Regions from separate parts of the Sulfurovum sp. MH2-6 genome, predicted to be linked through region 2. Evidence: riboswitches for the same ligand, from Rfam matches in the RefSeq annotation. Region 2 holds a riboswitch; the other holds the start of a gene.
What was found. Region 2 has a riboswitch for cyclic di-GMP ahead of AC4JOV_RS01515 (CAP domain-containing protein). Riboswitches for the same ligand answer to the same signal wherever they lie in the genome.

Region 1 (11,877 bases), 500 kb from region 2:
CACATATGCCTGATACGATCATCATGCCTTACCGTGCTGATGTCAGAGGTGCAGGTGAAGCCGGTGAAAAAACCTATACCTATCGTCTAGGAGGCAATACCTGTCTTGCAGGAGATATCATGGGAGACTACAGTTTCGATAGACCGCTGCAGATAGGTGAGAAGATTATTTTCGAGGACCAGATGCACTATACGATGGTGAAAGCCACAACCTTCAACGGTATCAAACTTCCCAGCATCGCTATAGAGAGGCTCAATGGAGATATAGACATCGTCAGAGAATTTGGATATGAGGAGTTTAAAGGCAGGCTCTCTTAAAATTCAAGAGAGCTTTTCTGAAAAGCTCTCCACTACACTGCTGCATCCACTACCTTCTCTTCAAAATACTCTATCAAAAGCTTTTTAAGTATGTTAAGTTCGATCGGCTTGGCCAGATAACCATCCATTCCGGCCCCCAGATATTTCGCCCGATCCCCGGAAAGCGCATTTGCAGTTAATGCAATGATCGGGATATGTTGTTTATGCGTATTTTTCTCATAATTCAAGATATTCGCTGTTGCTTCCATTCCACCCATCACAGGCATTTCAATATCCATAAAGATCATATCATAGCTGTTTTCTTTACGGCTTTGAAGGGCCTCCTGCCCGTTATTTACGATACTCACTTCAATACCGAGCCTGTTCAGTACATTAGTAATCAACTTCTGGTTGATCGCATTGTCTTCTGCAACCATAATGTGCAGGTTCTTAAATACGATATTTCTCTTTGTATCCGCTATCTCCTCTTTATCACTCAAGGCTTTAAGCGTCTTGGTAAAATTGACAGGCTTATAGAGGACCTTATCTATCAGCGGACCATAACGCTTAAGCGCTCTTTTCTGATCGCCTGTTGAGATGACAACGACTTTGGTATCGATCCCAAGGAACTGTTTTATCTCATCCTCTCTCTGTCGATATTTATGATCGACAAAGAGAATGTCAGGCAGCTCTGAACGGCTTTTTTTGATATCTAATAAACTCTCGTCTGTATAGTTGACTATATGCGCACCCGTATAGGCGATATAGGCTTCCAGGTTTTTATTTCTAAAATATTTTTCATCGATATGCGGATTGAGTATACCCACCGTCTTTCCACGCATATTTTCGACGACTCTTCTTGTCGCATCTGCCGGTTTTTTCAACGGCAGTGTAAAATAGAAAGTTGATCCCTCATCTACAACACTTTTTATCTCTAATTTCCCTCCCATGAGTTCTACCAGTCTTCCTGAGATAGAAAGCCCCAGACCTGTTCCGCCATACTTTCTGCTGGTACTTACATCTGCCTGACCGAATGCCTGGAAGATCCTCTTTTGCTGCTCTTTGGAGATACCGATACCTGTATCACTGACAGCAAACTTTACGTTTACCTCCTCACCCTTTTCTGAGACTTTCTGGATCACGACATTTACTTCCCCGTTTTGAGAAGTAAATTTCATTGCATTACTGACCAGATTCACAATGATTTGTGATATTTTGGTCGGATCTCCGATAAGTTTCGTTGGAAGTGTGGGATCCAGAAAGATATTAAAGTCAATATGTTCAGAAGAAGCTTTTGCCGCATAAGACTCAACTGCGGACTCAAAATTTTCTACAGGGTCAAACACTATATTTTCAAACTCTATTTTTTGTGCTTTGATCTTGGAGAGATCCAGAATATCATTCACTATCGACAGAAGATGTGCCGAGCTTCTCTCAATCGTCGTGATAAACTCTCTTTGCTCATCTGTTGCTTCTGTCTCTTTGAGTAACTGTGTAAATCCCAGGATACCGTTAAGCGGTGTACGTATCTCATGAGACATACTTGCCAGAAACAGATCTTTCGTCTGGTTGGCATCCTTGATCGTTTTGATCAGAAACTTATAGATGTGGTCCATCTTTCCGCTCTCAATCAGACGGCGAAGCTCTTTTTGCTGATTGTCATTCAGTACAAGTTCGATATCTTTCACCGTCTCTTCAAAAAGCTCTCTGTCCTGTAGAAGTTTGAAAAACTTGACCAAAAGCAAAACCATCAGAAACAGAACTACCAAGGCACCCAGTGCATATCCCGCAGCATACCATTTCCCCGTCTCATCCGGCTTATCTATCTGTGTACGTAACTCTGACTGCACCTGGGTCAAGTAGTCCATCTTGATACCGATTTGATTCAGCCATCCCAACAGAGCAACGGCATAACCGCCTCGGTTGGCTTCAATCATGATCATCTCACGCTCTTTTTCCAAAATCTCTTTATACGCATCAGCGGAGAGTAATGCAAGAAGCTTGGAGGTGACGATTTGGTCTTCCAATAAACGATACTCAGGCAGCTTATCCTCTGCGATTAACGTTTCCCATAATCTGACATCTTCACGTTGCATTCTTTGTGAGGTGAGCAGTACGTAAGAGATCAAAGTATTTTCAAGTATGGTATTCTCTTTAAGCGCTGTAATCTCCAGGTACACCGTAAAATACTCTGCTGTTGTAGCGGAGGTAAGCATATCCTGCAGACCTTCAAGCATCTCACGTATATATCCAAATACATTCTCATGGTACGCTTCAATAAGAATCGCTTGATAGTTCGCTCTGGCATCATCGACTGCCCGCCTTGTCTGCTGTAACTCACGATTGATATTTTGAATTTGCCTGCTGTATACGCTAAATTGACTCTCTTGAATATAACGCTGGAGATTTTTCAATGCAAGATCGACATCACTTCTGCTCTTTGAAAGTTTCTTCGCATCACTTCCATCCCGTGTCACCAGATAGATCGCACTGTTGAGTCTTTCAAACTCCATCGTATCCATAAGCAACTCTATCTGTTCCACGAATGAAGGGAGGTTCGCACTCTTTCGTTCACTTTCATACTTTGTATATGTAGTGTAAGCCGTATAAGAGAGTATAAAAAAAGCTACCATGACTACGATAAGCAGCAGTCCCAGCAGACTTCTGTTTTTTGATATTTTCATATCACTCCTTTAGTGTTCTACTTTAGTGATCTGAGTGATCTCTATCCCCACTTGGATAATGTAACATACATTCCCATGCAGATACTCACATCTTTGGGTAAAAAGTTAAAAGCAGAATAGTCCCTAAAAGAGGTAGATTCTATTGGCAATCTGGCGATCTTCCTCACAAGAAAGACCCATGATTTTCTGTCCCTGCCTCACGACAGGTTTAGCTTTTTCAACATTAATACCTATAATGAATTTTACAACGTATCGACTTAAATAAGCACCAACTTCCAAATATCTGTAACAAGCGGCTAAAAATCTTTGGTATAGATAATATCATAGGAGCTCGACTCCCCGCTGGCTCCTACGACACTCTCAAAACTCGGAGTGTGTCTATATTTCAACTCAACTCGCGGGATCTCGTCATTGATATAGATAATCATAATGTCCCGTGTAAGATTTTTACCTACCTCAACGCTGTTACCCGCACCAAGTACCAGGTGATCGATCTTCACTCCGGCATTGACCAAAACAGATTTGGCCATGGCACCCCCCATCATCTTCATCATCTCGTCACCGCTGTAGGTATCACCACCCGCTTCGGAGTCAAAGAGTAAAACGGAGAGTATCTGTTCCCGTGTAAGACTCGGACTTGATGAGAAGTTGATATTCGGTGCCTCCGGCGTACCTGTCACCGTAATGGTAATCAAGTGGTTACGCGCCTGGTGTTTTGCCTTGATCTCTAAGAGCGGTGTATTTAGCGTACCCGTAAAGTAGATAAAACTCTTCTCCAGAGTAAACTTCTTATTTTGGAAAAGATAGGTACCGCCCTCAAGCAACTCTATAGATCCCAATACCATTAAAGGTTCATTCGGCCCTTTATAGAGGGTAAAAGCCGGTTTGGCCTGAATATTTATCTCTGCTTGTTTGAAAATAAGGGGCTTTTTACTCTCAATGTTGACGGCGACACTCAAATGATCCATAAAAGCATTATCTGTTTTTTTATGGTTATTTTGAAGCACGATAATATCACTGTCAGAAGCAAATGTTTGCTGTTTCATATCATAATGGATATCTCCCCCCTGTAAAACGATCTCCCCCTTTATCTCAGTATCATTGCCTTCTGCCGTTGCTTCCAGGTCAATATCTGAAATGATATCGGCCCATTCATGCTCCAGCGTTAAGCTCTTCGCATCCGCATCGATCTTTCCTTCTCTGCTTTTCAGCTCATACGCTCCTGCTATTTGCAGCGCATCATTCACCCATAACGGAGAGAGTTGCAGTTCATTCTCTTTCAGTTTGATCACGGAAGGTTTGCTCGCATGGAGTTTTTGTTTATTGTATGTCAGTTGATAACGCTGAAGTGTCATCTGCCTATCTTGCAGCGTGATATCGATATCGATATCACTCAGGTTATGGGCACTTTCTCTCTCTGCATTATAGACGATCAAAGGAGAGCGCAGGGAAAGATCCACCCTTTTTTCCTGAGTCATCACAGCATGAATCGCCGCACTTCCTTCCATCTCTGGCATCTCACCCAACGTATAATAGGATGGGATAAAGCTGTTCAAGGCACTTAGCGAACCTATCTCAGCGTTCAGTCTCATCTCTTTTGTGAGATTGGCATCAAATGATGCACGCAGAGGCGGACTCATGAAACTCCCATGAATGGTCTGATCTCTCATTTTATAGCGTGCCTGAAGGTTCAACTCTTCTGTTTTCACCTCTATCGTAGAGTCATTCCCTTCCACTGTCAGATCCAGATCTACAGAAGCAAGTTTCTCCCATTGTATTTTCGGATCTAGGGATCGGACGAGTGAGTCATCCGGTATCGTCACCCTGTTCTTGACTTGTATGGTTTTGGTCAAAATGATATCTGTATCCATATTGACCAGGTTTGATCTCACTTCTACACTCCCTCGAAGCATTCTATTGTCAATCAGATCAAAAGGCAGTTTCACCTCTATCTCTGCCTCTGTCTCTTCCAACGTTTCGGGCAGCTTCGTAATATTTGCTACTTTAATGGCCTTTTTTGTCTTGAGCTGCAGCGTGCCTCTTAGATAGTCCTGCATTGCAAAGCTCCCTGCCAGGGCATCAGAATCCAGTTTGGCATCCAGGTGATGATTATCTCCCAGATAGGTTACATTGAGGTCATGCAGCACGCCTGTCAGGTTCTCTTCCAGACCGTAAAGCTCCTTGGTATATATCTCTCCATGATAGGTGATATTTTGATCCATGGTTAAGTGGTTGATCAACGAAATATTTTTTGCATAAGGGGTAGAGATCATCAGATTGGTATCAGCAGTGAGTCTCCCTTCTTCTATATGGTATTGTAGTTTGGATACGAAGGTATCTATATCAACATTAAAATCGCCCTTTCTTCCGGTCAATATCTGTGTAATACTTGCTTCCACACCGGCTTGCAGATAGGATTTGGTTGCAAGCAGGTCTATCTCTATATCACCAAACGCCTCTTTTCTCAAAGGCAGTCCCGAAAGTTCAAACAGTCTTTTATGTGGGGTAAAGGCCACTTTACCTACCAGTGCATTCTCATCAACCGTGCCTTTATAGATAATATTACTGAGGTTGCTGCGGGCATCAAGGAGCATACTCCCATCTTCTACCAACATTTCTTCAAGATCCACTACGATATTACTGCCTTGAAGGTTGAATTTCTGGAGTTGAAGGGGATCAAATATCGTAGGTTTTGCATTCAGATAAAGCTTGTCCAGACGGATGTATTTTGGCAGATAGAAGGGTTGACTGCTGGATTTTTCAGCGGTTTCGGCACGCTGATCTCTCTCTTCAACACCTGATAGATATCTTTGAAGCGTCGGAAGATCGACTCTTTTGATATCCAGTGAGCTGATCTCCAGTTCCCTCTCCTCATAACTTCCGTTAAGCGTGATATCCGTTACATTCGAATCCAGAAAGAGTGCCAGTTCTTCTATCTCCAGTTCATCCGTAGCATAGGAGAGCATACCGGCAGAGAGCGTGAGCTTTGAGACAGAGATATCGTTGCGCACAAAAGGCAGCAGAGAGATATCCACCTCTTCCATCCCTACTTCAAATGAAAATGAGGAGTCCGAAGATTCTTTTGTATCATTATTCTCAAAACTTTTGACCAATGTTTCTATGGTTGTAATATTCCCCTCGTCTATCCCCACCTTCGTCAAAGAGATCTTTTTTTGCAACAGAGCAACAGGATTCCATCTTAGCGTGAGTTCTTCAGCAAGTGGCATTTCCTCATACCTGGGAGCGTGTATCGTGATCCCGTCAAGGACATTCCCTGTGATCTCTTTATAGCTGATAGCATACTTCGGTGCATAGCGTTTCGCAACTTCTTTGACCACGACAGGTGTATTGACAGCGATCCAAAGTGCGAGAGACAGTACGATAAATATAATCGAAATTGCTATGAATACTTTTCTCAAAACGACTGCCCTACCTGAAATGAGATACCGTACTGTGAGGGATCATTCACATTAACCCCTACATCCAGTTTAAACGGTCCTATCGGTGTCATATAACGTATACCGACACCTGCTGATGTGATGATATCACCCGTATAATCATAGCTCTCATCATTAAGCATCGTATTATCGGTAAAGATCGCACCATAAATGTCACCCCAGACCGGATAGTCTGCTTCCAATGAGAGATTGAGCATCGTAGAAGCCCCCTCTATAGAGTCTTTGGTAGGAGAGAGTATCACCCCGATCTCCCTGAATCCATACGCACGGTTAAAGTAGGCTCCTCCTGCAAAAAAGAGTTTGGATTCGGGTACTTCACGATCGAACTGGTCCACAACACCTGTCTTTGCCACGGCAGCAAGGGTCAGTTTATCAATACTGTAGATATATCTCCCTTCCAACTGCACCTTCAGATAAGTACTTGCATCCGCACTGTAGGGAAGCCCATACTCCAGATAAGATGACAGATAGTATCCCTCCGTAGGGTTTAACCTGTCATCTCTCGCATCATAGATCAGGTCAATATAGGGATAAAAGAGTAAAAAATTACCTTCATTGACAGCTTGTTCCAGTGTCACGCTCCCATCCTGGTTGTCCAGAAGTGCAATATCAATATTTTCAAGCACAAGTCCGCTTTTTAGTCTCAACCTGCCGCGTTCATGACCTACACAGACTCTCAGATAACTCTTCTCTTCCGTAAATCCCGGATACTCAAGATTTGAATATCCTGTTTTTGACATAAAATCGATCGAATAGCCCCGGATATCAAAGAGTGCCGGTTTAAAAAAATCGAGACTGCCAAGGTACTCTTTTTGTGACCATTGTGCCTTGAGTGTCAACTTTTGTGCATTCCCCATAAAGTTCTTTTTAACGAGAGTACCGTGTGTACGTAGTCCGAGATAGGTATCAAACCCCAATCCGAGTTCTGTATGGTAAGGCTTCTCAGTCTCCTTGAGGGTAATATCCACGGGGATCTTGTTGTAAAACTTACGATCATAGTTGATCATCACACTGTCAAAGACATCCAGCTGGTAGAGATTGGCATAACTCTCTTTAATACGCTTGGGATCAAACCTACTCCCCTCTGTGGCGACTATGCGCGAGAGCACAACCTCCTCATCAATACTTTCCAATCCTTTGATATAGGTCTTGTCAAAGTGGCAGAGCTCCCCTTTTCTTACAGAGTACTTTAGATCGGCTTTTTGTTTTTCAAGGTTTACATAGGCTTTTGTATCAAGATCGTAACTGCAATATCCTGCCGCCAGCAATGCCTCTATGATACTGTTTTTGATCTCGATAAACTTCTCTGCCCTGAAACGTTCCTGTTTTTTGAAGGTTATATAGGGGGAGAGATCATAATCACTCGTTACATTGATCTCATTGATACGAACCGGGTTGTTCTCTTTGATATTCAGATAGAGTGTAGTGTTTGTCTCTTTGATTTCGAACTTGGCATCATAAAATCCCTCTGAATCGTAGAAGCTTTGCAGAGACTGATCCAGGGTCGGTATCAGTTTGTCATAGATCTTTGGATCCTCTTTTTTCCAAAACTGCCAGAAACTTTTTGTTTCTACATTAAGCACTTTATAGAGTTTGGAGGTCTCATGAGTCTTATTTCCCGTGATCTTGATATCGTGTACAGGAAGGGTGATCTCTTCAGCACTGAGCAGCATAGAGATAGCAAACAAAATCATGGTCACTCTGTATAACATACGATACACCCTTTCTTCACATTTATGGACTCAAGACAAAAACCTCTCTTTAAAGTTTACCAAAAAAACAGGCTATCCCAATAGGTCCTTGACACTTTGACGTGGATCTTTACCCTCTTCGACCATAGCATATACTTCTGTCGCAATCGGAAGATAGATATCCTTTTGCTTTGCCAAAAGGTAGAGTGCCTTGGCGGTCGGTACCCCCTCAGCAACCTCTCCAAGCTCCTCAAGGATAGCTTCGATCTTTTTGCCCTGGGCCAACCCGACCCCTACACGGTAGTTACGGGAGAGCGTGGAACTTGCGGTTAAAAAAAGATCTCCTGCACCCCCCAGCGATAAAAAGGTCTCTGTTTTCGCACCAAAAGCCTCGCCAAAGCGTGTCATCTCTACCAGTCCCCGTGATATCAGTGCTGCTCTGGCATTATTACCCAGCTCCAGACCGTCAGATACACCACCGGCAATGGCAATCACGTTTTTGTACGCTCCCGCCACCTCTTCGCCTATGACATCATCATTGACATACCCTTTGATATACTCCGGCAATGCATCTGCATATATCTGGGCCAACCCTGCATTGGTAGAACTGATCACCAGTGCAGTGGGCAGTGACTCTTTTACTTCTGCTGCAAAAGAGGGACCCGAGATAAATGCAAGCCTGTCACTGTCGACAAACTCTCCGTAGATCTCATTCAAAAATGATCCCGTTGCCGTCTCAATCCCTTTGGCCGCCACAAGAATCTTCTGCCCATGATCCACAAAGTTCTCTTCCATCCATCCGCGTACGGCCTGTGCAGGTATAGCGATCACCAGATACTCGTACTTCAGTGCCTCGTCGGTCGAAACAAAGTGAGGGATATCTTTGGGAGTACGCGAAGTGATCACCACCTCATTCTTCTCCGAAAATGCATGATAGAGGGCTTGCCCCCATTTCCCTGCACCGATAACAGCAAGTTTCATATCTTGTATCCTTTTTCGAGTACTTTAAATAAAATGCAACTAGTTGCATGAGCCGGCTGCTGACAAGCGACTAAATCGCAGTGCAAGTAAGGCACTAAATGCCACATCGTAAGCCACCCAGTGGTAACGTAGCTATTTGGACTTTGTTCAAATAGCGTTTAGTAATAACAAGTCCCCATTTCCCTGCACCGATTACTGCCAATTTCATCTAACTACTCTCCTTCTTCTCAATTAACTCTATAAAACGTTCTGCACTCTCTTCATACATATCAAATATCTTGCTCACTCCTGCCAGGATCAACTTGCGGTTATCCTCTTTACTGTCAGAGAGAGCAACGATTTCATCTTCAAAACCGCCGGATCTGAGTGAAATAGCATAGTAGACGTTGAATGCATCCTCTTTCATCGCACATACCACGATATACCCTTTAAGCATCTTGATATGCTCCAGGTACTCCTGCTGCTCCTCATCCACCTGTACGACATTGACAAACCCGTCACGTTTTGCACTCTCATACCGTTCACTATCCGTCTCATAGATCGTCACTTCAATACTCTTTTTGTGAAGCATTTGACAAAGGTGTTTACTCTTATGGGTATATCCAAAAAAGATAATACCTTTTTTATCCTCTTCATGATGACGCGTGAGATAGGATAATGCTTTGGAGTCAACCACATCATAAGGCTCCAGTATCGTATTCACCCCGGTAGCGTAATATTGTCTTCTAAGATTGTGCTGATTCATCCGTGCATAGATGACGACATCAGCGTTTACCGACTTTGCATTCAGTATAAAATAGATGTTATCAATGTCAGAACTTGTCAGTGTCAGCATCGCTTCGATATTGTTGCCCTTATAAAGATCTGTGATAAGCTTGGCACTTGAACCGTCGGCACGTATGACCTTATATCCGTCTTCTCTGGCACGGGTTACCTTATCCTCATCATCTTCAATGATTACCGGTTCATAGAGACCGCGCAACTGCAACTTTCTGGCAATTGTCATACCTAAATGCCCATAACCGTTGATGATCACTGCTCTGTTGATTTTGGAAACCAGGTTGAGATTATCTGCGTTGCGCAGTTCGTCAAAGCGTTCAGAAAATGCTGTGACCATCACAGAGGTGACAAATGAGATCATCGCAATACCGATAATGATCCCAAACATTGAGATGATCTTACCGGTATCGGTCACCGGAGAGATATCCCCGTATCCCACGGTTGAAATGGTCACGAATGCCCAGTAGATGGCATCCAGATAACTTCCCAAATTTTCATTGACTCCATACTCAAGGATATAAAAAACCGTACCGAAAGAGAAGGTAACGCCCAAGAGCATATAGCCCAAAAAGATAAACTCAAAACGTTTTCGTGTGAGTGCTTTGAAAAGACTTGAGGTTCCGTGCATATAGTGATAGAGCTTCAAAAGTCTGATAATACGGAATTTCGGAAAGATTGCAATCAGGTCGATCAGTGCCGGCAAAGATAAAAGATACTCCAGCCTTTTTTTCAACGGTATAAGGTAATAATCCTTTTTGCTCGGATTTGTCATTTTACTGGTAGCTAGGATATGCTTATGTATATCCTGACTCACCCAGACCCGCAAGAGATACTCCACTGCAAAAATTGCAGTGATAAAGTAGAGATCGATCTCTATCAACCACCCAGGAAGCCTGCCTGATTTACTAAAGATCAGTATCATGATCGAGGTAATGATCAGACCGATCATAAACCAATCAAAGTACTTTTTATAAGGATAATTTGTATCTGTAAGGAGTGATCTGAAAAAGGATTTTGTCGTTTGATAGCGGATCGAACGATCGATCATACGGGAGAGTTTTAATATCAAATCATGCATTACCATCCCTTTTTTTGGTACCGTAAGGCGGTACCGAACTTTACTAGCTCAGCCTCTCTTTAAGGAGTTCGTTCACTTTTGCCGGATTTGCCGAACCTTTACTTGCTTTCATGGTCTGACCTACAAAGAATCCAAAGAGCTTCTCTTTTCCTGACTTGTATTCAGCGATCTTCTCTGGATTGGCAGCAAGTATCTCATCGATGATCGCCAAGATCGCGCCGTCGTCACTTACCTGTGCCAATCCGAGTTGATCAATGATCGCATCTACATCACGGCTCTCATTCTCCATCATGAAGTCCAGTACCTCTTTTGCACCCTTTCCTGAAACCGTATCATCAGAAATCTTTGAAACCAGATTCCCCAATGTTTTTGCATCTACCGGAGAGTTCTCTATAGAGAAACCTCCTTTGTTCAAACGTCCCAACAGTTCAGATGTAAGCCATGTGACTGCCATCTTCGCATCTGCACCGCTTGCCAGCATCTCTTCAAAGTAGTATGCCATCTCTTTTTGTGCAGTGATCACAAGTGCATCATATTTCTTGATGCCAAGTTCTTCTATGTAACGTGTCGCCTTTGCATCCGGCATCTCAGGAATCTGCTTTGCCTCTTCCACCATCTCATCTGTCACAACAAGCGGACGAAGATCCGGATCCGGGAAGTAACGGTAGTCTGCCGCTTCCTCTTTCCCTCTCATTGATTTGGTCACACCCTCATCAACGTTATAGAGTCTTGTCTCCTGGAATACCTCCTGATCATAGACACCATCCTCATAGGCTTCAGTCTGTCTCTGTACCTCATACGCGATCGCTGCCGCAACGAACTTGAATGAGTTGATGTTCTTGATCTCTACTCTTGTTCCGTAAGCTTCCTGGCCTTTTGGACGGATAGAGACATTCACATCACATCTGA
Region 2 (11,877 bases):
TCGTACTGATACCTCCATGGTCACCTGCCTGCCTGAAGATAACAGGATATTCAAACTTCTCATTTTTGATCACCTCATAGATATCCGAAGGTGACCTTGGCTGTATCTTTACTGTCTTGGGGACACGGAGTTTATCTATCCCCTGGAGCATTCTATAGATATTGTCCCGGGTTGTCTGCATCACCAGGGAGGGAGGGTTAAAAAAGGGGAGATGCTTGGAAACCGCTTGATAGAAATCCTCCGTTTTCTGCAGTGAGATCTTATGGGTATCAGGATCAGATATCTGGTTAAAGACCCCATGAATCATCTGTCGAGGAATTTTTTGATCTTTTCTCGTATCCATAATGATGCTCGACCTGCTGAAATAATCGTTTTTTAAAAAATTGATTAAATTGGCACTACCGCTTCCACTCCATTTAATGTTTCCGTTTTTGTGAATTTGATCAATTTTAAGTGCACCATCATCAGGGATACCATTGATAAATAAAATATGTTTTTTTGCCATGCACTTCCCTTCCAAACAATGTTTAACCCTCTAAAAGAAAGATTAAACTAACTAAATATGATGAATACATTATACTCACAAAAAGATGAAAAGTCTCCTTAGCGTAAACGTGCCAAACAGCGGGAAACACATCATCAACTTAATGAATTTACAAAGTTATTTTAAGTACCATAAGTAAATGTTGAGTGAAAAGGAGAAAAGATGATTTTGAAAAAATTAGAAGATGGGGTAGTCGTTTCAGCAGTAGAGATCATCTCTTTTGATGTGAAGACAGAAGACCGGAAGGCAACAATCAAAGTGGTGCTGGATGATGCGCAAAACAGTGAAGTCACCTATCATCAGGAAGCGGGAGACAAACATATCTTTCAAATTGTGGATGAAAATAATGATCTCATTAGAGTCATCCACCAATAAGCGGTTCGGAGAGACAGATTACTCTATCAGTTCCCTTGGTATATCAGAGGAGAGTGCCGTCGTGATCTCATAAGAGATCGTCCCAAAGTGTTGTGCTGCTTTTTGTGCATCATCCATAATGCATAGTGACTCTTTTTCACTCTCAAAACTTATCAGGTCCATGGATACCCGGCCAAGTACTTCCAAGCCTTCACTCGTCCGGTAAGCTGCCTTGTCACTGGCTCTCAGCCATCCGTCACCATAGCCGATATTATAGGTGGAAACCACCATGTCTCTTGGAGCGGTATAGCTGCCGCCGTACCCTACTCTCTGGCCTGCTTTGAGCACTCTTGTGGCAACTTTTTTTGCATAAAGTCTCAGCACCGGCTTGAGATCTGTCCTGTCAAACCCCTCAGGAAGTTCATCATATCCGTAGGCGGCGATACCCACACGTACCATATCATCATCAAAACTTCTTGTACGCAGGATCGCTGCAGAGTTATGCGAGTGAAACCGTACACTCTCAAAACCGCGTGCTTTAACGCTCTGCTTCACCAGTCCAAAGTACTTCTTCTGCCAAAAGTAGTCTGATCCGAGTTCATCTGCAGACTTGAAATGGGTCATCACACCCACCAGGTTCAAACCCTTTTCCGTGATTATGTCCAGCGCTTCATCCAGTTCGCTGAGAGCAACACCATTACGGTGCATACCGGTATCGACTTTAAGCTCTATACGGCATCCTTTCTCTATACCGGATAACTGTTCGATACTGTTGATCGCAAAACTGCAGACCTCATCCACCCTGCTCTCTCCGGCGAGTACGACGACACTCTCAAAGAACTCTTTGACCTCTTTAGCTTCCGTGTAATCACGAACCACAGCATGTTTGATACCGTACTCACTGGCCAGTGTAGCTATCAATTTGAGACCGTGTCCATAGGCATTGTCTTTCAGTACAATGGCTATTTTCTCTTTAGAGCCGGTTTTTAGCGTGATTTGGTTAAGATTATGATAAAAATTTTGTCTACTGATCGTTATATATGCCATGAAGGAATTATACCCCAAATAGACAAAAATCACCCCTAAATAAAGGTAAAAAATGGATTGGATGACAATTCTCAAAATTATCGGTTTTATCTTAACCGCAGTGGTCCTTTTTGCGCTTGTCAAAGAGTTAAAAAAAACGATCAAAGATGCCAACAACGGAAAACAAAATGAAAGGTGCGATCTAGACTGATGAAACATATGGTTGCAGAGTGGGAAAGACAAAAGCTTGTACTCCTGTCGTTCCCCCATAAAGGAACAGACTGGTATGATCCAGAAAATGAAAAGAGTTTAAACGAGGCGCTCAGCCCGTTTATCCGTATCGCACAGGCCATTGCCTACGCACAGCCTGTATACATTATCTGTCAAGACAAGCAGGAGATATCCGATATGTTCTGCTCGACACGCAACATGACATTTATCGAGATACCGACAAATGATACCTGGATACGCGACTACGGATATCTCTCCATCAGAGAAGAGGATGAGCTCAAACTGCTCGACTTCACTTTTGACGGATGGGGAGGAAAGTTTGAAGCATCGCTTGACAACAGTGTCAACAAAGTACTTCACAAGATGGGTTATATGGGCACTACACCGCTTGAGACGATCGCCTTTGTTCTTGAGGGCGGTTCACTCGAGAGTGATGGAGAGGGGACGATCCTTACTACCTCTGAATGCCTCTGCAACCCAAACAGAAACGGCGGGTTAAGTAAAGAAGAGGTGGAAGCAAAACTTCAGGAGACCCTCGGTGCTTCAAGAGTCTTGTGGCTTGACCATGGGTATCTCTCGGGAGATGATACCGACTCTCACATCGATACACTTGCACGTTTTGTCAAGCGTGATACGATCATGTATGTCAAGTGTGAGGATCAGAGTGATGAACACTATGATGCACTCAAAAAGATGGAAGAACAACTGCAGAGATTTACAATGGTTGACGGAAAACCTTACAACCTGGTAGCGCTTCCGATGTCTGACGCGATTTATGATGAAGAGGGGCGTCGTTTACCGGCTACCTATGCAAACTTTCTGATCACAAACGAGGCACTCATCTACCCGACATACGGTACACCGCAGGATAAAATTGCCCATGAGGTATTTGCAGCAGAGTTTCCGGACAAAGAGATCATTCCGATCAATTGTCTCAAATTGATAGAACAGGGAGGCAGCCTTCACTGTTCTACGATGCAGGTGGCCTACTAAGGCTACAGACTGCGCCCGAAGTTCTGAGCCCAGTAGGTCTGGTACTGATCCGTTGAAGGATAGTAAGCCATACCTACCTCTGTAAAGTGCTCACTCATAAGATTTTTACAGTGTTCATCACTGCGAAGCCATGCATCCATTGCTGCTTGTGTCGTTTTTTGCCCTGCAGCAATATTTTCACCGATGGCACGCCATCTATAGTCAGAGTAATGCATACGCTCTCTCAAATTACTCCCGCGTCCTAGCCTCATATCAACAGCTGCCCTATCGTTTCTGGTACCTGATCCATCATGGCTGAAGTGGCTGCTCTTGGCCATATCATAGCTGTGTTCATACGCAGCCTCATAGAGCCTGTCACTCCAGACCAGCGGTTGTACCGGTCCCATGCGACCATACCTACCGCAAGACCTTCTCTCTGAACGGACTTTATTGATCCGGGCGAGGAACTCTTTTTGCTCTGATTTGGTGATAAAAGAGGGGGAAGCGTGCGCTCGTTTTTTCTTCATACTGTTCGTCTGCGAAAGATAACTCTTTTCACTCTTCACGATACTGGTATGTGCAACCTTACTCGAACCACATCCCGTAAAGATAAATAGTGTAGCTGACAACAGTGCAGCAATAGCGGTACTCTTCATATACTTTTCCTTTGAAGATAAAAAATAATGAGGAAAAGCAAAAGTTACATGCAGCTAAGAATGTGCAACCTGGCTATCTTAATCCTTAAGACCCATTGGCTTTCCGTCCATATCTCACGATATGTTTGGCTTTTAACATTTCCTTGCTATAACTATATAAAAATACGGTTTAATAAAAAATAAAATTATGCTAAAATTTCTACCATGAAAACAGCACTTATCCAACAGAAATTTTATGGCAATAAAACCGAAACCATCAACGCTACTGCCTCGAAGATAGAAGAGGCTGCAAAAAATGGAGCAGAACTGATAGTGCTGCAGGAACTTCACCAGAATGAGTATTTCTGCCAAAGTGAAGATACCAAATTTTTTGACTATGCTGCCCACTTTGAACAGGATATCGCTTTCTGGTCTGAGATTGCAAAAAGGAATCGTGTCGTACTTGTCACCTCACTGTTTGAAAAGCGTACCGCAGGTCTCTATCACAACACGGCCGTGGTCTTTGAAAAAGATGGTACTGTTGCGGGGAAATACCGCAAGATGCATATCCCTGATGACCCGGGCTTTTATGAAAAGTTCTACTTTACACCCGGAGACCTCGGGTTTGAACCCATCGATACATCCGTAGGCAGGCTGGGAGTGCTCATCTGCTGGGACCAGTGGTACCCGGAAGCTGCAAGAGCCATGACGCTTCGCGGTGCTGAAGTGCTTATCTATCCGACAGCTATCGGATGGTTCGATGCGGACAGTAGCGAGGAGAAGGCACGGCAGGTAGAGAGCTGGATCACGATCCAGCGTTCTCATGCTATTGCCAACGGTATTCCGGTTCTTTCGTGCAACCGTGTAGGGTTTGAAGCTGACAGTTCCGGCGTGATGGACGGCATACGTTTCTGGGGCCACTCTTTTATCGCCGGAGCTCAGGGAGAGATACTGGCACAGGCAGGAAGCGAAGATGAAGAGATACTCTACGCGGATATCGACCATACCCGTACCAAAGAAGTACGGGATATATGGCCGTTCCTGCGTGACAGACGTATCGAATCTTACCACTGCCTGCTCAGACGTTACTGCGACGAGTAATTATCTGGGTTTTGGGAGGTGCCCTTTATGATAATTTGATACAATATCCCAAATTTTACACTCGGAGAGATAAGATGTATGATGTAACCCCTGTTGAGAAAGGTGCACCTGTACACTTTAAAATGCCTGATCCGGCATTTTACGAAGCATTGGGATATGAAGGTATGAAAGACCTGATGTACCGTTTTTATGATGAGATCTATGAGAGTTCTATCGCCAACTTCTTTCCTCAGGATGAAGAGGAGTTTGAAAAGGTCAAAGAGAGAAATGCACGCTTTTTTATCCAGCTCTGTGGCGGACCGAACGTGCATATAGAATCAGAGGGGAAAGACCTCAACGAATATATGATTCGCCTGCATGATGAGTTTTCCATCTATGAAAAAAGCCGCTATGAGTGGCTTGGATGCATGGAGACAGTACTGCGTGAAACGGATATCCCCCAAGAGCTCAAAGAGAACTTCTGGAAATACCTTGAAGCCTTTTCCAAACTGACGGTCAACAGCTTCACAGACGGCAGCCATTTTTATGCTGCCTATACACAGGCCGTCCAGGACAACTAAGCAGGTAGCAGATGAGGAGCGTAAAGCAAACGTGAACTGCTTCACGTTTGTAGCTTTGGAACCGGAACGGTCGTAGCGAAGTGAAGCCGTGTAGGCACAGGTAGCAGGTAGCAGGTAGCAGGTAGCAGGTAGCAGGTAGCAGGTAGCAGGTAGCAGGTAGCAGGTAGCAGGTAGCAGGTAGCAGGTAGCAATTTTTCATAGACTACTTGAACAAAACCTTAAAATAAAAGCATTTTAAAAAAATGCTTACCAAACTTACTCCTTACTACCTACTCCCTGCTCCCTACTTTTTATTTTCAAACCACCACATAAATGCAAACATAAGCCCGGGAGTTTTTGCGACTGCTTCATCAAATATAAATGACTTCGCCTCTGCTGTCGGCAGATAGAGAACTTCGATCTGTTCATCATCCACGCCTCCCCCTTCAGAGACCTTCATACTCTCATCAACTTCTGTATAGTAGAGCATCTGTTTACTCCCTGCAAACCCTACTGAAGTATAAAAAGAGGTGATCTTTTCCAACCGGTCTACAGATACCCGGTAACCGCACTCCTCTTCTATCTCCTCGGCTGCGATATGCATCAATGAGAGATTTTTATCTACGATGCCTGCACAGAGTTCGATCGTGAGTCCTTCGTTATTATTGAGATAGACTGCCGGTCTGAACTGCTTCACCAAGACAAAGGCATCCTTTGTTTTATGGTAGATCAGTATCGCGACACTGTCATGTGCCTCTACAATCTCCCAACTTTTTGCCATACCGTTTTGCTGATAGGTAGCTAAAGAGGTAGTGATGAACTTTGGATCTTCAAGGGGGTTTAGCCGGAAAGACTTGATCTCATTTTCCATCGTTATCCACCGATCCTCATATTTTGTCTGTCGGGTGCACTCCAGATATAAGAACTGCTGTTTGTATCGATCAGGTTGACCAGCTTCTCCTTACGTAGTTTGGCATCTTTGATCACGATCTTATTAAACTTCTTCTTGTTTAAAGAGGCCCGCTTGAGATGCTTCATAGGATCTACCCATCTTCCGCTCTTCTTAAGTCCAAAATGCAAATGCGGTCCCGTACTTCTACCGGTATTCCCTACATAGCCGATGATCTGCCCCTTTTTGACCTGTTGTCCTCTGCGTACATGGATACGACTCTGGTGTGCGTAGAGTGATTCATAACCTCTCGGGTGTCTGATCTTCACCACTTTACCGTATCCTCCCATCCATCCGGCATACGTTACCTTCCCGTCATAGACTGCCAACAGCGGGGTCCCGCGTCTTGCCCCAAAATCTGTTCCGTGGTGCGGACGATAGCGCTTCAGGATCGGATGCCATCTTCGGTAGGTAAACCTAGAGGTAATACGTATATGCCTGAGCGGCATACCGAGTCTTTTGGATCGATCCCTGAAAGGCACCAGGTGTATAAAATCTCCCTCTTTGGTAAAACTGGTACGGTTCGCTCCTTCAAGATGCCCGTCTCCGTCTTCATCCGCATAGATAAATTTCGTTTTACCCCTTGTGGTAAGCTTTACTACCTCTATATCCGGCATATCATACACTTCCCCCAGTCTGGTACGCTGCTTATAGTTAAACGCTAGCTGATCGCCTTTTGCCAAAGATCTTGTATCGATCGTATTTTTGAGCACCTGCCCTACTCTTTTGGCTACTTTTGGTTGATTGATCGTTTTAAGCGTATCGGTGTAAGGATTAGAATTGATCTCAACTTTTGCAAAATATTCACTCTCTTCATAGACTATCGGGATGATATCAAACCCATATTCATCGCTCTTGCCGTTTTTGTAAAGATGGATCTGCATCTCTTGGTTGATAGGTATCAGAGCCTGTATCAGCGTATTGTCTGCATCGATCAACTCGTAATACTCAGCATTACTCTGTATCTCTGTGAGGAATTTTTGGTCTTCCTTCGAGATTTGGTTCAAAAGGTTATTTGAAATATTATGTTCTTCCAAGTAGTTTGAAAAAGTCTGCCCTCTTTCCCAACTCTGCTGCGTCACTTTTGCTCCAAACAAAGAGGTCACTGCAAAAAGTATCATTACAATACTTTTAAAGAGTGACATTTGGCGCCTCAATGTGGTTCATTCTATTTCTTCTCATACTTTCTAAGCCTCCATTTATTCGGCATTATTATAACTGAAATTAGTTAAGGTCACTACGCATTGATTATGGAACTTTTACTCATTTATCTGTATAATCAAACTAATATTATCCACAAAAGGATCGCTATGCGTAAGTTCGCTCTTGTTACTCTGTTTTCTATACCGCTTTTTGCCAGTTTTTTCCCTTCTACCCTTCATACCACAGTAGAGAAGGTTGATCAGAAAGAGCTCAAGTTGAGCAAAGCTTTCCCACTCAATGGAATGAGCGGTGTCGTCATACACAGTTATGGGAAAAATGCCCAGGCTATTACAAGCTATGTCATTCAGACAAACCAAAACGGTTCTGCAAAATCACTCTCTCATAGTGTCATTGATCATGAACAACTGCCGACGATTAAAACACCGGTAAAAAGAGGAGATAAGGTGATAGGCGGATACATGTACCAAAATGTACTGCTCTTGGCACCTGATGCAGAGACCTATACAAAGATCACAAAAGAGTATCATAAGAACTGGATACATCCGGATCTTTATGCCCTTTTCCTCTCAACGGAAGGAGAGACGATACCAAGTAAAAAGAATCTTGCAGAATTTGCAAAAGCCTACCAGGTCGGACTTGTAGTTATCGTACGTAACGGTACAGCAGTACTGCTCGATCCTGTATCCCAAAAGATCATCAACCAAAAAAAGTTAGACAATTTACCTAAAAAAGGGCAATTCCCTTTCTTTTCACGCCTTGACAAGATAGAATCCGGTTGGTTTAACAGTGACGATAACAAAAAAGACTACTATAAAATGATGGATCAGCTCTAGAAGTAAAGAGATAGCCGCTCAGCGGTACACTATATGACTATTAAATCGTTTGATAGACTTAAAAAGGAGTTTTATGCTGGACGCAAAACATATCAAAACTTTTGAACAGATGCTAGGCAAAGAGAATGTCTACTCTGACAAAGCACACCTTATCGCGTATTCGTACGATGCCACACGTACGCGTTTTGAACCTGATGCAGTGGTATTCCCCCGCAATGAAGAGGATGTCAGCGATATCCTGGCTTACTGTAATGAACACGGGATCGTGATCACTCCGCGCGGTGCGGGTTCAGGATTTACCGGTGGGGCACTTCCGACAAACGGCGGGATCACCTTGGCTATGGAAAAACATATGAACAAGATCCTAGAGATCGATATGGAAAATATGGTTGCCGTTGTACAGCCGGGTGTGGTCAACATGGATCTTCAAAAAGCGGCTGAAGAGGTGGGACTCTTCTATCCGCCTGATCCTGCCAGCGAAGCCTACTCGACACTCGGTGGAAATGTAAGTGAAAATGCCGGCGGTATGCGTGCAGCCAAATACGGGATCACAAAAGACTATGTGATGGCACTACGTGCGGTACGTCCGAATGGAGATGTCATTCGGGCAGGGAAGCGTACGATCAAAGACGTGGCAGGGTACAACATCGCGGGTATCTTGATCGCCAGTGAAGGAACGTTGGCTGTCATCACAGAGATCACACTCAAGCTGATTCCTAAACCGAAATACACCAAAGCCTATATGGGTATCTTCCCTTCTGTCGAAGATGCAATGAACGCCGTATTCAAGTCACTGGCTGCAGGTGCAAACCCCGTAGCAATGGAGTTTATGGATGACCTGGTCGTACAGGCACTCAAAGAGAAACTCGGTATTGAATTGCCTGAAGATGCAGGCGGGCTGCTTATCGGTGATGTCGACGGGAACGTACCTGAAGAGGTAGCGTTTCAGCTGGCTACCCTTGAAAAATCCTTTAAAGAGAACGGTGCGCAGGATTTCATCGTGGCACATACTGCCGAGGAGAGAGACGAACTTTGGGTTGCCAGACGTAATGCTTCCCCTGTGATCACTATCTACGGCAACAAAAAACTGAATGAAGATATCTCTGTGCCGAGAAGTATGCTGCCCGAAGCCTTGAAACGTATCTATGAGATCGGTCATAAATACGGCTTCAAGGTCCCCTGTTTCGGTCATGCAGGAGACGGAAATATCCATGTCAACGTCATGGTAGAGGACGGAAATGATCCCAAACAGCTTGAAGAGGGGCATCACTGTATCCAGGAGATCTTCGAGTTGGTCGTAGAGATGGGCGGTACCCTCAGTGGTGAACACGGTATCGGTACAGCCAAAGCACCGTTTATGAATATCGCCTTCAATGAAGAGGAGATACAGCTCTTTAAAGATCTCAAAAATGCATTTGATCCGAACAATATCCTCAACCCGGGGAAAATGGCACTGCCGAATTAAAAAGGCGTTTGCCTTTTTAAAATGAAGAGTGAAGAATGCGCCCGAACGAAGTGACAAGTGCCCTTGGGGTGAAAAGTGATGAGTTGCGAGTTTTTAGTTTTATCGTTCGCCCTGAGCTTGTCGAAGGGTGAGAAGTGTTAAGTCAACATGAACAGGTATTGATTGAGGAGTAAAAAATGAATCACTTCATGACCAATAAAAGCATTATTTTACAATGCACCCCAAGGGCACTTCTTTCAGGGTGCCTGCCGACACTCCTCTCTTCACTGCTACTTGCTACCTGCTACTTGCTACCTCCTCACTATTCACTATTCATTAAAAGGGATCTCCCATGAGATCCCTTTTGCAACACTACTATATCTTCCTGCGGGACTTCTTTACAGACCTTTTTGATGACAAGATCGGCCACTACGCTTCCAGCCTCAGCTGGAGTACACTCTTTTCCATCATTCCTCTGCTGGTTATCATGCTGTGGTTCTTTACCACCATGCCGATCTTTGATACCGTCCATGCACAGATGAAAGAACTGATCTTTCGCAACCTCCTGCCCACAAACTCACAAGAGGTGATGAACTATATCAACACCTTTATGGAGAACTCCTACAAGCTTGGATATGTCGGCGTACTCTATGTCACCGTAGCGGCTATACTTTTCTTTAAGAACTATGACTATATCGTCAATGATATCTTCGGAGTAGATAACCGTGGTCTGTTCAGCGCGTTGAGAACCTACAGCCTGCTTCTGATCATAATACCTTTAATGATGGGTGCCTCATTCTACCTCTCGGCTACGATGCAGTTCTACCTGGACAGGTACAGCATTACCGACAGTATTCACATCATCTACTTTCTCCCTTTTCTGATCGTATGGATGGTCTTCTACCTCCTGTTCCAATTTTCTGCCAACACCAGGGTCACGCTCTCCTCTGCTGCCATCAGTTCTTTTATCACCTCACTTATATGGTACCTCTCAAAAAATGCATTTGTCTACTATGTTCTGCACAATAAAACCTATCTGAGTATCTACGGTTCGATCTCCACCCTTCTCTTCTTCTTTTTGTGGATCTATATCTCCTGGGCGATCTTTCTTCATGGACTCAAATTCTGTGATCTGCTCAACAAAGAGGTAGAGATCGAACATATCTAAAAAATAAAAAGATACCCACCATAAGAGAGTGCTGACACTACCAATAACATGAAGGCCGTCTTATACCTGATAGCTAGTAGTGCCAGAAAGAGATAGGCAAACAGCATCCCTATCGGTAAAAGATGCATTTCCGCATCAGCAGGGAGTTGAAACAATCCTAACAACAGTCCATCAAGTATCCCTCCGTATCCCAACAGATGCAGTACCATTACTATGGGGTAAAAAGGGATAAAAATCAATGATAACAGGGGAGAGAGCAGCTGATAAGAGGAGGTCACTGCAAATGTACTATGTACGATTGGCAGCATGAGAACAAAAACCCCCACAGGTATGATCAAAAATGTAAGAATATACTTATCGATATTTTGTGTATATTGTAACAACAGGAATATTGAAAAGACGCCTGAAACAGAGAACCAAAAGCCCAACGAGACCACCAGAGACGGAGAGAGTGCCAATACCACACCTACCACAGTGAAGAGAAATGAAAAACTGACCAGCTCCATCCCTAGTACCAATACTGTCCATCCCATTAAAAGCATCATATAAGATCGCACCAGAGAGGGAGGGAACCCTACAAACCAAAGATACCATGCCAAAACCAACAGGGTTGCCGCTCCCACATCAATCAGTATAAACCTGTAGGGGAAATACCTTTGCTGAAATACCCTGTATATCATTGCTGTGAGTCCATATATGATCCCCCAGAGAATTCCCAGATGAAAACCGCTTAGAGCGATAAGATGGCTCACACCCAATTTAGCGATCTGTTCTCTAAGATCAGTATGCAAAGGGGTAGCAAAAAAGATCGCATGATAAAATGAGGCAAGCGTTTCAGACTGATGCTGCACTGCTACTTTCTGCAGTAACCTCTCTTTCAACGTTTCTTGCAGAGGGAATACCTCTTTGATACGGGA

Region 1: it holds a riboswitch for cyclic di-GMP, as region 2 does, so the genes downstream of both, AC4JOV_RS04005 (hybrid sensor histidine kinase/response regulator) here and AC4JOV_RS01515 (CAP domain-containing protein) in region 2, are expected to answer to the same signal.

Annotation. Positions count from the first base shown of each region.
Region 1 is NZ_CM178170.1:797,192-809,068, reverse strand. It holds gene nspC (carboxynorspermidine decarboxylase) at 1-317, shown strand, start outside; gene AC4JOV_RS04005 (hybrid sensor histidine kinase/response regulator) at 350-2,980, opposite strand; cyclic di-GMP riboswitch class I at 3,122-3,203, opposite strand; gene AC4JOV_RS04000 (translocation/assembly module TamB domain-containing protein) at 3,277-6,399, opposite strand; gene AC4JOV_RS03995 (autotransporter assembly complex protein TamA) at 6,396-8,150, opposite strand; gene AC4JOV_RS03990 (NAD(P)H-dependent glycerol-3-phosphate dehydrogenase) at 8,223-9,110, opposite strand; gene AC4JOV_RS03985 (NAD-binding protein) at 9,319-10,968, opposite strand; gene gatB (Asp-tRNA(Asn)/Glu-tRNA(Gln) amidotransferase subunit GatB) at 11,012-11,877, opposite strand, start outside.
Region 2 is NZ_CM178170.1:298,741-310,617, reverse strand. It holds gene AC4JOV_RS01540 (ATP-grasp domain-containing protein) at 1-505, opposite strand, end outside; gene AC4JOV_RS01535 (hypothetical protein) at 707-919, shown strand; gene AC4JOV_RS01530 (alanine racemase) at 938-1,945, opposite strand; gene AC4JOV_RS01525 (hypothetical protein) at 1,998-2,135, shown strand; gene AC4JOV_RS01520 (agmatine deiminase family protein) at 2,135-3,148, shown strand; gene AC4JOV_RS01515 (CAP domain-containing protein) at 3,151-3,783, opposite strand; cyclic di-GMP riboswitch class I at 3,844-3,923, opposite strand; gene AC4JOV_RS01510 (carbon-nitrogen hydrolase) at 3,988-4,863, shown strand; gene AC4JOV_RS01505 (globin domain-containing protein) at 4,938-5,423, shown strand; gene AC4JOV_RS01500 (NUDIX hydrolase) at 5,707-6,273, opposite strand; gene AC4JOV_RS01495 (peptidoglycan DD-metalloendopeptidase family protein) at 6,276-7,496, opposite strand; gene AC4JOV_RS01490 (plasminogen-binding N-terminal domain-containing protein) at 7,662-8,348, shown strand; gene AC4JOV_RS01485 (FAD-binding oxidoreductase) at 8,422-9,813, shown strand; gene AC4JOV_RS01480 (YihY family inner membrane protein) at 10,145-10,960, shown strand; gene AC4JOV_RS01475 (ComEC/Rec2 family competence protein) at 10,957-11,877, opposite strand, start outside.